2 regions of the Ruegeria sp. HKCCD6428 genome follow, and region 2 is predicted to be linked to the other one. Evidence: riboswitches for the same ligand, from Rfam matches in the RefSeq annotation. Region 2 holds a riboswitch; the other holds the start of a gene.
What was found. A riboswitch is a leader RNA that binds a small molecule or an ion and turns the genes downstream of it on or off. The one in region 2 is predicted to bind cobalamin.
Positions count from the first base shown of each region.

Region 1 (7,475 bases), on a different contig from region 2:
GATCATAAGGATCGACCTTTCCGCCATATTGGTTCTGGTTCTCATAGGCTTGCTCAGCTACGCGCCCGGGCTGGGAAATCTGGCGGATGTCACCCTTCTGTTCGACGGCTTCGCATCCAATGCCGTCATCTCGATCATTGCGGTCATGATCGTCGGGGCCGGTCTGGACAAGACGGGGATCATGAACAAGGTGGCTGCCGTCATCCTCAAATACGGCGGCAAGTCCGAAGGCAGGGTTGTACCAATCATTTCCGGCACCGTTGGCGTCATATCCTCGTTCATGCAGAATGTCGGCGCCGCTGCTCTGTTTCTGCCGGTTGTCAGCCGAATTTCCACACGGTCGGGCATACCGCTGTCGCGCCTGCTCATGCCGATGGGATTCTGCGCCATTTTGGGCGGCACCATGACGATGGTGGGGTCGTCTCCTCTTATCCTGCTGAACGATCTGATCCTGACGGCAAATGACAGTCTGCCGGCCTCTCAGAAAATGGAGCCCTTCGGCCTGTTCTCGGTCACGCCGATCGGTGCGGTTCTGATCCTGACGGGAATTGGTTACTTTCTGCTGTTGGGACGTTGGGTTTTGCCCGAGGCTGAAGGGCCTGACAATACGGGTACCGGACAAGGGACACAGGAATACCTGCAAAGGGTCTATGGCCTCAAAGCCGATGTGTTCGAAGTCGTGGTGCCCGAGGACAGCCCTTTGGTCGGCGAGATTCTGGCCGACATCAACCACGAAAACCACCTGTACATCATTTCCACCTTCTATCGCGGCAAAACCTCGATGGTTCAGGTTTTGACAGCGGAAATTGCAGCGCCGTGTCGGCTGGCCATCGTCGGCCGCCGTTGGGAGGTCGAGAAGTTCGCCGAGAAATACGGGCTGACCGTTCTTCCGGATTTGGACATTTTCGTCGAAGAGTTCGCCCCAACCAATGCAGGCGTGGCCGAGGTGGTCATCACGCCCGACAGCAAGCTGATCGGCAAATGCCCCCGCGAGCTTTTGTTTCGCAAGACCTACGGGATGTCGCTGCTGGCCATTCACCGCGGCGAAGAGACGCTGAGCCATGTCGAGACCGAGGATCACGAATCCACTCAGATCGGACTCGAAAAGTTTCAGGCGGGCGACATGCTTGTGGCACATACCAGATGGGACAACCTGATGCGGATCAAACGAGATCCGGATTTCGTCGTCGTGACGACGGACTTTCCTCAGGACGAGCTGCGGCCGCAAAAAGTCGGCTGGGCCCTGGCATTCTTCGCCATTTCGCTGTCGTTGATCCTGTTCACGGATGTCCGGCTTTCACTCTGTCTTCTTACCGGCGCGGTGGGCATGATGCTGACCCGTGTGCTCAGCGTGGACGAGGCATACCGCGCGGTCGGATGGAACACCGTATTCCTGCTCGCCTGCCTCATACCTTTGGGACAAGCCGTGCAGAACACAGGCACGGCCGCGTGGATCGCGCAGCAGATCATGATAATTCTGGACGGCTGGCCGCTCTGGTCGCTGCAAACCGGCATCGCTGTTCTGGCGACGGCCTTTTCTTTGGTCATGTCCAATGTGGGGGCCACGGTTCTGCTGGTGCCTCTGGCGGTATCGATTGCGGTGGCGGCGGGTGGAAACCCGGCCGTCTTTGCCCTGACGGTCGCCATATCGACCTCGAACAGCTTCATCATCCCAACCCATCAGGTAAACGCGTTGATCATGGGTCCGGCCGGATACAAGGTGATGGATTTCGTCCGCTCCGGCGGAATAATGACGGCGCTGTTTCTGGTCGTCTCGCTGCTCATGATAAACGTCATCTATTAGCGCAAGAGGATCCAGGGGGTTCGGTGGTCTTTACCCATCATCTGGACAGGTTCAGTCGAAGCACCGGTTGGCCATAGTCTACGCCCCTTGCTGAGATACCGTTCGTCGCCCGGCCCACCTCAGGCTGGGTCCCGGCACACCATGCCGCCCATCGACGCCCACAGGTCGCTTTCCATGCCTCTGCATAATTGTTGCGCGCGACTCGCTTGACAAGCAGGCCAGCGGTGCCGCATGTCCCTTTCGTTGGTGTCGGTGACAGCCGATGAAAAGGGAATGCGTCAACGGTCTTGCCGCCAAACGCAGCCGCCCCCGCGACCGTGAACGGAGAGGATGCCCAATGCCACTGGCTCGAAAGCCGGGAAGGCGGGACATCCGACAGAGGCCCGCCTCTGGCATCCGCAAGCCGGGAGACCTGCCAACAACCGAAGTTGAAACCGGGCGGGGTGTTCCGGTGTCGGGTCCATGACCAATCGTGGCCCGCATGAAACCCCGTCCCCCGCGAAGAGGATTTGGGGGGATGAGAGACATGACCGAGACCGCACCAGTCGAGTTGCTGGTCTGTACCACCTGCCGTCGCGGCCTGCCTGTCGAAGATGACGCGCAACGCCCGGGCGCTTTGTTGCACAAGGCCCTGGAACAGGCAGACCTGCCCGACGGTGTCACCCTGAAAGCCGTTGAATGCCTGTCAAACTGCGATCAAGGCTGTTCGATCGTGTTGCGCGGGCCGGGCCGCTGGACCTTCGTGTATGAAAACCTGAACGAAACAGATCATGTCGACGTCATCGTCGACGGCGCGACCAAGTATCTGGCCACGGAAGATGGTTTGGTGAAATGGCGCGAACGCCCCGAACATTTTCGCAAGAACTGTGCCTCGCGCATTCCCCCCATTGGAGCCTGACATGTCGAACCTCGAAAAACTCCCCGTCACAGTGATCACCGGCTTTCTGGGCTCGGGCAAGACCACTTTGGTGCGTCACCTGATGCAGAACCCGCAGGGCAAGCGCCTTGCCGTCGTGGTCAACGAGTTCGGCGATGTAGGCGTCGATGGCGACATCCTGAAATCCTGCGCCATTCCTGATTGCCCGGCGGAAAACATCATGGAACTGGCCAATGGCTGCATCTGCTGCACCGTGGCAGATGATTTCATTCCCACCATCGAGGCCCTGATGGCGTTGGAGCCGCGCCCGGATCATATCCTGATCGAAACCAGCGGTCTGGCCCTGCCGAAACCGCTGCTCAAGGCATTCGACTGGCCTGACATCCGCTCGAAGATCACCGTCGACGGCGTGATCGCCTTGGCCGATGCCGAGGCTGTGGCCGCAGGCCGTTTCGCGCCCAATGTCGAAGCGGTGGACGCCCAGCGCATGGCCGATGACTCGATCGACCACGAAACGCCCCTGTCCGAGGTGTTCGAGGATCAGATCTCGTGCGCCGACATCATCCTGCTGACCAAGCCCGACCTCGCCGGCCCCGAAGGCGTGGCCAAAGCGCGCGAGATCATCGCCGCCGAGGCGCCGCGCCCCCTGCCCGTCGTCGAAGTGGCCGAAGGTGCCGTGGACGTGCGCGTTGTGCTGGGTCTGGAAGCCGCCGCCGAGGATGACATGGACGCCCGACCCTCGCATCACGACGGCCATCACGATCACGAGCATGACGATTTCGAAAGCATCATCGTCGAGCTGCCCGAGCAGACCGATCCGGCCCAACTGGTCGCCAATATCGAACGCCTCGCCAATGAACTGAACATCCTGCGCGTCAAAGGGTATGCCGCCGTTCAGGGCAAACCCATGCGCCTGCTGGTTCAGGCGGTCGGCGCGCGGGTACGGCACCAGTATGACCGCCCGTGGGAACCCGGTGAAGACCGTCGTTCGCGTCTGGTCGTCATCGCCGAGCATGACGATATCAAAGAGGCGGAAATCCGCGAAATCCTCGTGGGTGTGCGTGAGGCCGCCGAGTAAGACCCATGCACGTCGTCTTCCGCGAAAGCCACGGGCTCGAGGAAACCGAGACCCCAACCGATCTGGGCCAGAGCCCGGCGGAACTGGTGGTGCTGTCCTTTTCGGACAGCGATCTGGGTGCTTTCGCGGCGGGCTGGCATCGTGGTGGCGGGCCCGAGGGGCGGATGCCCTCGTTGCGGCTGGCCAACCTGACGGCGCTGAAACACCCCCTGTCGGTCGATACCTATGTCGAACAGACGTTGGAGGGCGCCAAGGGCATTCTGATCCGTCTGATCGGCGGGGTGCCCTACTGGTCCTACGGGTTGCAGCAGGTGCTGGCGCTGGCGCAGGCCAAAGGCATCGCGCTGGCGGTGCTGCCCGCCGACGGGCGCGAGGACACGCGGCTGGACAACTATTCCACCCTGCCCGTTTCCACCCTGCGGCGGCTGGCGCATCTATGCGATACCGGCGGCGAGGTCGCGGCACAGGCGGCGCTGGCGCAGATGGCTTTGGCGGCGGGGCTTTATGCCGGGCCGGTGATGGGCGCCAAGACCTTGCCCGAATGTGGCGCGTGGTGTCCGGATCGCGGCGTAATCCCGGTGGAAACCGCGTTCGAAGGTAACGCCAAACGCATCCTCGTCACCTTCTACCGCGCTTACCTGACCTCGGCGGACACCGCCCCGATCGCGGCCCTGATCCGCAGCCTGCGCGCCCGTGGGTTCGAGGCGGTGGGCCTGTTTGCCCCGTCGCTCAAGGCGCCTGTGGCCGCCGACTGGTTGCGGGAACATGTTGTTGCGCTGAACCCATCGGCCATTGTCAACGCCACTTCGTTTTCGGGAAAAGGCGCGTCGGGAACGTCGCCTCTGGACGCGGTAGGCGTGCCGGTGTTTCAGGTCGCTCTCGCCACCTCCCGCCGCAAAGCCTGGGCCGAGGCGGAACGCGGTTTGTCCCCGGCCGATCTTGCCATGCATGTGGTACTGCCCGAGGTGGATGGACGGATCTCGGCGGGAATCGCGTCTTTCAAGGAACCCGGCAAACGCGATCCGCATCTGGAATACGCGCGCTTTGCACATCGGCCCGAACCGGACCGGATCGAAGCGATCATCGACCGTGTATCGGGCTGGCTTGCATTGAACGACAAACCCAAGGCAGATCAGATTCCTTCGTTGGTCCTGTCCACCTATCCCGGCAAAGACTGGCAGATGGCCCATGCGGTTGGCCTCGACGCGCTGGCCTCGGCCGAGGCGATGCTGTCCGATCTTGACGAAGAAGGCTATGACATCGCGACAGGCGAGCTGATTGCCGACACTCTTCTGGACGCACGGATTTCGTGGTCGCTCGGGGATTATCAGGATGCGCTTGCGGAATTGCCCGAGACCCTGCGCGCCGGTCTGCACGCCGTTTGGGGCGCGCCCGAAGATGATCCGGCCTGTGCCGATGGGGCCTTCCATTTCACCGCGCTTCGGCGCGGCAAGGCGCTGGTCGCGCTGCAACCCGAACGCGGCACGCCCGAGTTGCGGGATGACGACTATCATGACCTCTCGCGCACCCCGCGCCACGGTTATGTCGCCTTCTATCTGTGGCTGCGCAAAGGCTTGGGTGCCGATGCGCTGATCCATATCGGCGCGCATGGAACGCTGGAATGGTTGCCCGGAAAATCGGTCGCCTTGTCAGCCGATTGCTGGCCCGAGGCGCTGATCGGCGATCTGCCAGTGATCTACCCGTTTATTGTGAACGACCCGGGCGAGGCCGCGCAAGCCAAGCGCCGGATCGGAGCCGTCACGCTGGGCCACATCCCGCCCCCGATGAAGGACAGCGGCACGCCGGATCGGATGGTGCGGCTTGAATCGCTGCTGGATGAGTTTTCCAACGCCGACGGGCTTGACCCCAAACGCCGCGACCGCTTGCAGGAAGATATCCGTGATGAAGCGCAGGCGATAGGGCTGGAAAGCGATCTTGGCCTCGATCAGGCAACCTGCACCGCCGAGGCCATCACCCGCATCGATCGCTTTGTCTGTGACATCAAGGAAAGTCAGTTTGGCGACGGGCTGCACATCTTCGGGCGCGTGCCCGAGGTGACGGGCAGTTTCGATCCGGCCCCTTCGGCCCACGCCGAACGCGACGCGCTGATCAAAGCGCTCGAAGGCAAGCGGATTGATGCCGGGCCTTCGGGGTCCCCCTATCGTGGCCGGTCAGATGTTCTGCCCACCGGGCGGAACCTTTACACCACCGATCCGCGGTCGGTTCCGACCCGTGCGGCCTATGCTCAGGGTGTGAAACTGGCCGAAGAACTGGTGCGACGCCATCTTCAGGAAGAAGGCGATTACCCGAAGGGGCTGATCGTCGATCTGTGGGGGTCAGCCACCATGCGCACGGCGGGCGAGGAATTCGCCATGGCCCTGCACCTGCTGGGCGTCAAACCCGTGTGGGACAAAGGGTCCGAGAGGGTTTCCGGCATCGAGGTTCTGCCGATTACCGACCTGAGCCGCCCGCGCCTGGACGTTACCCTGCGGGTTTCGGGCCTGTTCCGGGATGTTTTCCCGACGCTGTCCGCTTTGTTTGGCCAAGCGGTGCGCGCATTGTCCGCGCGTGATGAGGCAACGGATTGGAACCCCTATGCCGGGCAGGAGCCGGCAGCGCGGGTCTATGGACCTGCGCCCGGAAGCTATGGCGTGAATATGACCGAACTTTCCGAGGTGTATACCGACGAGGCCCGTGCGGAGGCCGGTGAAGCGTGGCTTGAGGCCAGCTCTTTTGCATTGGAAGGCGAACACATCTCGCAGGACAAGGACGGCATCACCCAACGCGTTGCAAATGCGGACAGCTTTGTCCACTTGCAGGACCTGACCGAAACCGATCTTCTTCTGGCCAACGATTATGCCACACACGAGGCGGGTTTTGCCGCCGCCAAGAAGATCGCCGGCGGAACCGCGCAGCTGTACCATCTGGACAACACCAACCCCGAAAACCCGCGTGCCCGCACTTTGCGTGAAGAAATCAGCCGAGTCGTCCACGCCCGTGCCGCCAACCCCGGCTGGATCGCCGGGATGCAACGCCATGGTTTCCGGGGGGCGGCTGAAATCGCGGCAACGCTGGATCATATGGCTTCTTTCGCGCATCTGTCTGGCACGGTCGCACCACATCTTTTTGACCTCTACCACGATGCCACTCTGGGCAACGAAGAGGTCGACGCGTTCCTGCAAGAGGCCAATCCCAAGGCGCGCCAGGCCATGCAGGACCAGTTCCGCGCGCTGCTTGAGGCCGGGCTTTGGAACACGCGCCGGAACTCTATCCGGGCTGATCTGGAGGGATTGAGATGAGTGCACCAATTGTTCAGGGCTGGTGCCCGGGCGCCCATCGTCCGATGATGTCCGGTGACGGTCTGGTCGTCAGGGTCAGGCCCCGGCTGGCGCGTCTGGAGGCCGATCAGGCACTGGGACTGTGCGATCTGGCGGACCGCTTTGGCAACGGCTCGATCGATTTGACCAATCGCGCCAATCTGCAATTGCGGGGCGTGGAAGAGGAAGACCATCAGCCTCTGCTCAAAGAGCTTGCCGCGCTGAACCTGCTGGATGCGGAACCCGGTATCGAAATACGCCGCAATATTCTGGTTACGCCGCTCTATCAGGCGGGCGATTTGACTGCTCGACTGACCCATGAACTGATTGACCGGCTTGCGGAGCTGCCGGCCCTGCCGGCAAAGTTCGGCTTTGCAATCGACACCGGCCCCGAACGTC
Region 1 is NZ_WVQX01000001.1:62,685-70,159, reverse strand. Features, by position in the region: gene GS620_RS00325 (SLC13 family permease) at 1-1,804, shown strand, start outside; cobalamin riboswitch at 2,032-2,239, shown strand; gene GS620_RS00320 (DUF1636 domain-containing protein) at 2,331-2,702, shown strand; gene cobW (cobalamin biosynthesis protein CobW) at 2,704-3,759, shown strand; gene cobN (cobaltochelatase subunit CobN) at 3,765-7,058, shown strand; gene GS620_RS00305 (cobalamin biosynthesis protein CobG) at 7,055-7,475, shown strand, end outside.
Region 1: it holds a riboswitch for cobalamin, as region 2 does, so the genes downstream of both, GS620_RS00320 (DUF1636 domain-containing protein) here and GS620_RS08265 (DUF1636 domain-containing protein) in region 2, are expected to answer to the same signal.

Region 2 (7,475 bases):
CACGTCGCATCGCACCGGGCTGTTTCTTTGGGGACAGCCTAGCGCTGGAAGCAGAAATGTTCCTAAGCGGAACCGGCCTGCCGATCCTGTATCAGGCGGTTGAATTGGCAGCCGGTCAAGCGCGAACTCAAGCGCGCTCTGCAAAGGACATTCTGAACGATGCCCGTAACGGCACCGATCTGGTCGCCGAAAAAGCCGCGCAGATTTTTACCACCCACTTAGGTGCTTTGATGGGTGATCTGGCGGTCACCTTGATGCCGGAGGGAGGCGTTTTCCTCGTCGGCGGCGTTGCCGAGAAAAACCGCTGGCTATTCAGTGACAACTTCAAGGATGCGTTCAACGGCGGCGGCCGCTTCAGCGATTTGCGCCGCTCCCTGAACCTATACGTATCTGAACAGGCAGAGTTCGGGATCATCGGCGCAAACAACTTCTGCAAGAACGCGCTGAGACAGCAACCAGACTAACCGAAGTTTCTTACCTAAAAGGACCAAGACATGATCCTGTGCTGTGGTGAAGCGCTGATAGATATGATTTCAGAACCGACCGCATCGGGCGCAATTGGTTTTGTGCCACATACTGGTGGTGCAGTTCTGAACACAGCCGTCGCGATGGGACGTCTGGGTGTTCCGGTAGGGATGCTGACAGGTTTGTCATCGGACATGTTCGGCCAACAACTGATCGATGCGCTGAAAGCGAGCCATGTGGACACGACACATGTGATCACCTCGGACCGTCCGACCACGCTTGCCTTTGTGCAGCTCTCGGATGGACACGCGTCGTACAGCTTTGTTGATGAAAACACCGCAGGCCGGATGTTGCTGCCCGAAGACATGCCCGATCAGCTTCCTGCTGTCTCTGCCCTGTATCTCGGCGGAATCAGCCTTGCGTGTGAACCTTGCGCAGATGCTTATGCCGCCCTCCTGGACCGCCACGGTTCCGACCGGGCAGTGATGCTGGACCCGAATATCCGCCCGGATTTCATCAAGGATCAAACCCGGTTTCGGACGCGTTTGAACCGCATGATCTCGCGTGCGGATATCGTCAAGGTTTCAGACGAGGACCTGGACTGGATCATTCCGGGCGCTGAAGCCGAATCCGCAAAAGCGTCTGTGCTGTTGCAGGCGGGTCCTTCCGTTGTCATCGTCACGCGTGGCAGTGACGGGGCGCACGGTTACCTGGCGGATGGTTCCGAAGTCTCGGTTCCTGTGAAACCCGTTGAAGTGGTCGATACGATCGGCGCAGGTGACACGTTCAACGCCGGCGTTCTGACCGAGCTCAGCCGCGCAGGGCATCTGACCAAGTCAGGTCTGCGCGGATTGACGGTTGAAAGCCTGCAAGCAGCCATGGAACTGGGCGCTGACGTCGCGGCCGTGACCGTTTCCCGAGCCGGGGCGGAGCCCCCTTGGTCGCACGAACTGTGATCTGCGGGATGGTATGATGAAACGATCCGAAATCAACCACATCAAGCCCTAGGCACAGGCGTTCATTCAATCCTTCGGCGCCGTGTTGCCACCCTTTGCGGATTGGTCGCCCGAGAAAATGCGCAGCCCTCTGGCCAAAACGATCCGCAGCCGCGGGCTGGGATATTACCGATTACGCACAAGGCCATTTCGACGAACATTACCTATTCCCGTTCACTCTACGCACTGGTTTAGACGAAGGATCTGAAATCCGGGCGTGGGATGCTCTGTGCAGAAAACTGTTGATCTCGAAAGACAATCAGCTTTCTCCGTTGCACCGGCATATTATCAAGGCAGAAGACATCATCAACCGGGGCGGCGGCGATCTCGTTCTGGAAATTCATGCGTCGGATCCAAACGGTGGCGTCGACCGCGACAACCCGGTGACGGTCCCCAGCGATGCCTGCCCTGTAACCTTGCAACCCCAAGAGTACGTGCGGCTGAAGCCGAGGCAAAGCGTAACTCTGATGCCCGGCATCTGGCACGCTTTTTGGGCCGAGCGCGGCGATTGCCTTATTGGCGAGGTATCGACCGTGAATAACGACCGCACCGACATTGGGTTTGAAAAGCCAATTCCACGGTTTTCAAAGGTCGAGAAAGATTCTCGAGCCGGATTTCCTTCTTGTACCAGACTATTGACACCGTTCGGTCCGGGCTGGCGCAGCAGGACAGCTGGCGCGGCTATTGCAATTCCATCTACCAACGCGTTCGTCTGCCGCTTGACAAGTCTGGCATTGCCGGACTAGCTGAGCGGGATGGTTCCGTAAGGGATGAAAATGGGAACACGGTGCGGCGCTGGAATGTGCCAAGTCCGTGACTGCCCCCGCAACTGTAAGCGGTGAGCGACGCCACTTCACCACTGACCCGCATGGGTTGGGAAGGTCGGCCAAGCAACGACCCGCAAGTCAGGAGACCTGCCATCGCACTATAAACCAACCCGAGGCGGGGCGTCTCGGAAGGAGGCTTGATGGCGCGTTTGCGTAATATCTGGGTATGTGCCCTCTGTCTGCGTCTGGCAAACGACGGAGATGGCTATGACCTGCTATTCTGATCACTACGTTCTGATCTGTTCAACATGTCAGGGGGCGATGTCTGCCGAGGCTGCGCAAGACGTGCTGAATGCCCGGTTGCCTGACGGTTTTGAAACCCGAATGGTGGCCTGCATGGCAGGTTGTGAACGGGCCATGACGGTCGGATTTCAGGCCCCGGGCAAAGCGCAGTACCTGTTTGGCGATATCACGACATCACACGACCTGTCCGCCTTGGTCGAATTCGCGACCCAGTTCGGCGACAGTGACGATGGCTGGACCAGCGCCTCGGACCGCCCCCCTGCCCTTTTCGCAAAGACCTTGTCGCGAATACCCGCATTGCCGTCCGGTGGCGCTTCATGAGTTTTCTGGTTGCCGAGAATTTGGAGTACTATGCTCTTAATGGCGATATCCTGTTGCAGGATGTGTCCTTTCGTCTGGAAGAAGGATCAATTCTGGCAATCGCCGGGCCGAACGGCGCCGGCAAGACCACTCTGCTGAAACTGCTGTGCGGGATCGAACGGGTTATCTTGGGTGATGTTTGGATAGAAGGCCAAAGCCTACGGACCCTGTCCGCTCGCCAACGTGCCCGCTCCATTGCTGTGGTCGGGCAGCAGGAAATGCCTGACGGGCGGATGCGCCTGCAAGACTATGTTGCGCTGGGGCAAATCCCGATTCAGGGCGAACGTTCGATGGCTCAGCACAAGGCTGATCTGGAACGGGTTCTGACGACGACCGAGCTGTCGCATTTTGCCAACAAAACGATGGGTCAACTGTCCGGCGGAGAACGTCAGCGCGCACATATCGCGCGCGCGTTGGCCCAGAACCCGTCCTTGCTGTTTCTAGACGAGCCAACCAACCATCTGGACCCCGATGCCAAGGGGCACATGCTGTCTCTGGTTGCTGATCTGGGGGTAACGGTCGTCATGATCGTCCATGATCTGGTCATGATCCCGGAATTCGCCACCCATGTGGCGCTGATGAAAGCCACGCGTCTGACGGGGTTCGGGCCTGTTGTCGAAGTTCTGACCCCAGACCGGGTACGTGAGACATTCGGCGTGGATTATCTGTGCTTTCAGCACGAAGGCCGCATGATCCCCGCACTGGATATCCGAAAACGGAAACTGTCATAATAACAGGAACTTAAATATGATGCAGAAACTTTGGCCGGTCGTTGTTTTCGCTGGCTTGGCAGGTGGCGCGGCAGCAGAGGGCGTCACCGTGGACAATTGCGGCGAACCGCTGGCTTTTGACTCGGCGCCGGAACGTCTGGTCGTGCATGACATGAACATGACGGATATGGCCTTTGCGCTCGGCCTTCAGGACAAGATCGTGGGGCTTACCGGAATTACCGGCTGGTACAAAACAAGCCCTGATTTTGATGCTCAGCGTGGCGATATCCCAGAGCTTGCCCCCAAATACCCGACCATTGAAAACCTTGTGGCCGTCGAACCCGATCTGTTTTTTGCCGGTTGGTACTATGGCATGAAACCCGGCGGTGACGTCACGCCCGACACGCTGGAACCCTTTGGTATCAAGACCATGATTCTGTCCGAAAGCTGCGTGCATCTGGACAAGGATCGCCCCGAGGCCAGCATGAACCTGTTGTTTGATGACGTTCTGCGTCTGGGCACGGTCATGCAGGTCGAGGACAAGGCCGAGGCGCTGGTTGCCCGCTGGAAGGACCAACTGTCCGCCATCGAAGCAAAAACAGCCGATCTGGCGAAGCCCCGCGTGTTCCTGCTGGACGGGCCGGCCGATGCTCCGTTTACCGCCGGCAAGTTCGCCATTCCCGATGCAATGATCGCAGCCGCGGGTGGCGAGAACGTGACGCATGATCTGGATACCAGCTGGGGTCGCACGTCGTGGGAGGCCGTGGCAGCGGCCAACCCGGAGTTTCTGGTGCTGCTCGACTATCAGTCCGGCAACGGCGCAGAGGACACTTTCCAGTTCCTCAAGGATCACCCGGTAATGTCACAAACGGACGCGGTAAAGAACGAGCGCTGGATTGGCCTGCGTTACGAGGAACTGACGCCCGGTCCGGCAAATATCGAGGCGATCGAGAAGATGGCGAAGGCGATGCACCCGGAGATCAACTGATATGGTCCAATTGGGCCGTTTGATTTTGCTGGGGGCGGTTGTTCTGACCGCCCTTTTGCTGTTGTCCATCGTCTACGGGACCACCCCAATCCCCGTGCGCGAAGTTTTTTCAGCCATCGGCCTTGGAACCGGTCTGGTGGACGGAGACATGTCGCCTTTGCACCGGATCGTCTTCGACCTTCGCCTGCCCCGCGCCCTGTTTGCCGCCGTGATTGGTGCGGGACTGGGCGTCGTTGGTGTTGTTTTGCAAACAACGACGCGAAACGATCTGGCAGATCCGTTTCTGTTCGGTCTGTCCTCTGGTGCTGCTGCTGGCGCCGTTCTGGTGATCACCGTCACGGGGGATGTCCTGGGAATCTGGACGTTGCCGTTGGCGGCGTTTTGCGGCGGTCTGATCGCATCCGGCATTGTTCTGGCGCTGGTTCAGGGCTTGCGTACGAGCGCACCCGAAAAACTGATCCTTGCTGGCCTGGCGGTGTCCTTTCTGTTTTCCGCGATCACCAACTACCTGATTTTCTCTGGCGACAATCGCGCTGCGCATTCGGTGATATTCTGGATGCTTGGCGGTCTGGGACTGGCAAGATGGGAAACCTTCCCGCTTGTCCTGATCGGATTGGGCCTGATCCTGAGCTATTCGCTTTACCGCAGCCGGTGGCTTGACGCGCTGCTGACCGGGGATTTCACAGCCTCGTCACTGGGAATTCCCGTTCAGGGCCTGCGGTTCAGCATGTTCTTCGTGGCCGCGTTGGCGACGGCCAGTTTCGTTTCCGTTGCCGGTGTCATCGGCTTTGTCGGGCTGATGGTGCCTCATATTGCACGCGGCATCGCCGGAACTCTGCACCGAAACCTGCTGATCGTCTCGGCGATCGTGGGCGCGATTCTGCTGACATTGTCCGATATCTTGTCACGCCTTCTTCTGGCTCCGCAGGAGTTGCCCGTGGGAATCGTCACAACGTCGATAGGATCACTTTTTGTCTTTTTGTATTTGTTCAAATCTGATCGCGGGAGCTAGTTTTCCAAGGTTGCGCAACACTGTCATTTTTCGACATTGATGAGGTCAAGCAGTTCAGCATGCAGTTCAGGGGTTGCGGCGGAAACGACCGCGCCATCTGAATCGAGGGTTAACGCATGCCCGTGCCAATCGGTCATCACTCCGCCAGCAGCCGTGATCAGAGGTGAGAGCGCCAGATAGTCATAAGGTTGCAGATCGTAATCCACCACAGCATCGACATGGCCCGAAGCAAGCAAGGCATGGGGATAACAATCATAGGCAAATCGGCGCGTCTGCCCTGCATTCATCAGCCGACTGAACAGGTCAGGATGATCGCGATAAATTTTGTCGCCTTCATTCACGTACAAAACCGTTTGATCCAGACGCGTGGTGTTCGACACCTCTATCGGTTGCCCGTTCAGGCTGGCCCCGTCACCAACCACACCCAAATAGGTCTCATGCAAGGCCGGCATTCCGACCAGGCCCATCCGAGGGCGCCCATCCACAAGGTGCGCCAAAAGGAACCCGAACAAAGGATGGCCGGACAGAAACGAACGGGTTCCGTCAATGGGGTCAATCACCCACATATGACGCCCGTCGCCTGCTTCTTGCCCGTGCTCTTCGCCAAAGATGCCGTGTCCGGGAAAATGCTGTTTCAGGTAGGTGCGTACTTCCGCCTCAACTGCCTTGTCGGCCTGCGTCACCGGGCTTTCATCCTGTTTGAATTCAATGCCCAAAGACCCCCGAAAAAACCGCATCGCGGACTCCGAGGTAATATCAGCAATCTTCATCGCATGCTCAGTCAACGCATCTGGGGTTACCATTTCCGGTCCTTTCGGCTGAAGTCATCCAATCTCCGACGGATGAAAGGTTGTTTGCCCTGAAAGCTGAATGAGAAGTCTTGCAGTTCAGTTTTCAGATGGGCATGAGGTGTGACAATACTGAAACTTTATCAATGGCTTATGGATCGAAATCCGTCAGATTCGACGAACATTCGGACACTCTGGGCGGATTTGCCCTGTTTGCATGCTTTCCCCATGTGTTCCGATCGCCGTGCGTGTGTCGGTAGATCTGCTCTTGCACCCTCGGGTCAGGTCTTCACCCGGCTCATCTGCGGGTCGTAAAGCGGTTGCAGCGTCACTTCGCAAGGAACCCTCTGAGTGGCGACATCCAATTCATATGTCCCTGATGTGACGTATTGTGCGTCGACACCGTTGGCGTTTCGGATGTAACCGTAGCCGATCGACTTTTCGACGGTGTAACCATAGCCGCCCGAAGTCAGCCATCCGACCCTTTCGCCATTCCGATAGATCGTTTCACGCCCCAGAAGAACAACCTCGGGGTCAACCGTGAAACATGCCAGCATCTTCTTTACGCCGCCGGTTTTTTGCGCCTCAGAGGCGGCGCGCCCTTTGAAATCATTGTTTTTCCGGAGTTTCACGGCCCAGCCCAAGCCGCTTTCGAACGGCGTATGATCCGGCCCGATATCCGAGCCCCAGGCGCGATAGCCTTTTTCAAGACGCAGCGATTCAATCGCCCTGTAGCCCGCATTGATCAATCCATGCGGGCGCCCTGCCTCCATCAAGGCGTCATACACGGTCTGTGCATATTCCACCGGCAGGTGCAGTTCCCAGCCCAGTTCACCCACATAAGTCACGCGCAGCGCCTTAACCGGGCACCCGGCGATGCCGATGGTGCGGATCGTGCCAAACTTGAACCCGCTGTTCGAGACGTCATCGCGCGTCACCGCCGCCAGAATCTCGCGCGATTTTGGCCCCATCAATGACAGAACCGCATTCGATGAGGTGATATCGAAAAGCTGGCAATTCATGCCCTCGGGAATGCTGCGGTTGATCCAGTCGAAGTCATGGGTGGCATAGCCGGTGCCGGTGACGA
Region 2 is NZ_WVQX01000002.1:623,471-630,945, reverse strand. Features, by position in the region: gene GS620_RS22005 (ROK family protein) at 1-464, shown strand, start outside; gene GS620_RS08275 (carbohydrate kinase) at 495-1,421, shown strand; gene GS620_RS08270 (D-lyxose/D-mannose family sugar isomerase) at 1,517-2,206, shown strand; cobalamin riboswitch at 2,200-2,397, shown strand; gene GS620_RS08265 (DUF1636 domain-containing protein) at 2,495-2,851, shown strand; gene GS620_RS08260 (ABC transporter ATP-binding protein) at 2,848-3,621, shown strand; gene GS620_RS08255 (ABC transporter substrate-binding protein) at 3,638-4,588, shown strand; gene GS620_RS08250 (iron ABC transporter permease) at 4,590-5,600, shown strand; gene GS620_RS08245 (inositol monophosphatase family protein) at 5,624-6,403, opposite strand; gene GS620_RS08240 (FAD-dependent oxidoreductase) at 6,670-7,475, opposite strand, start outside.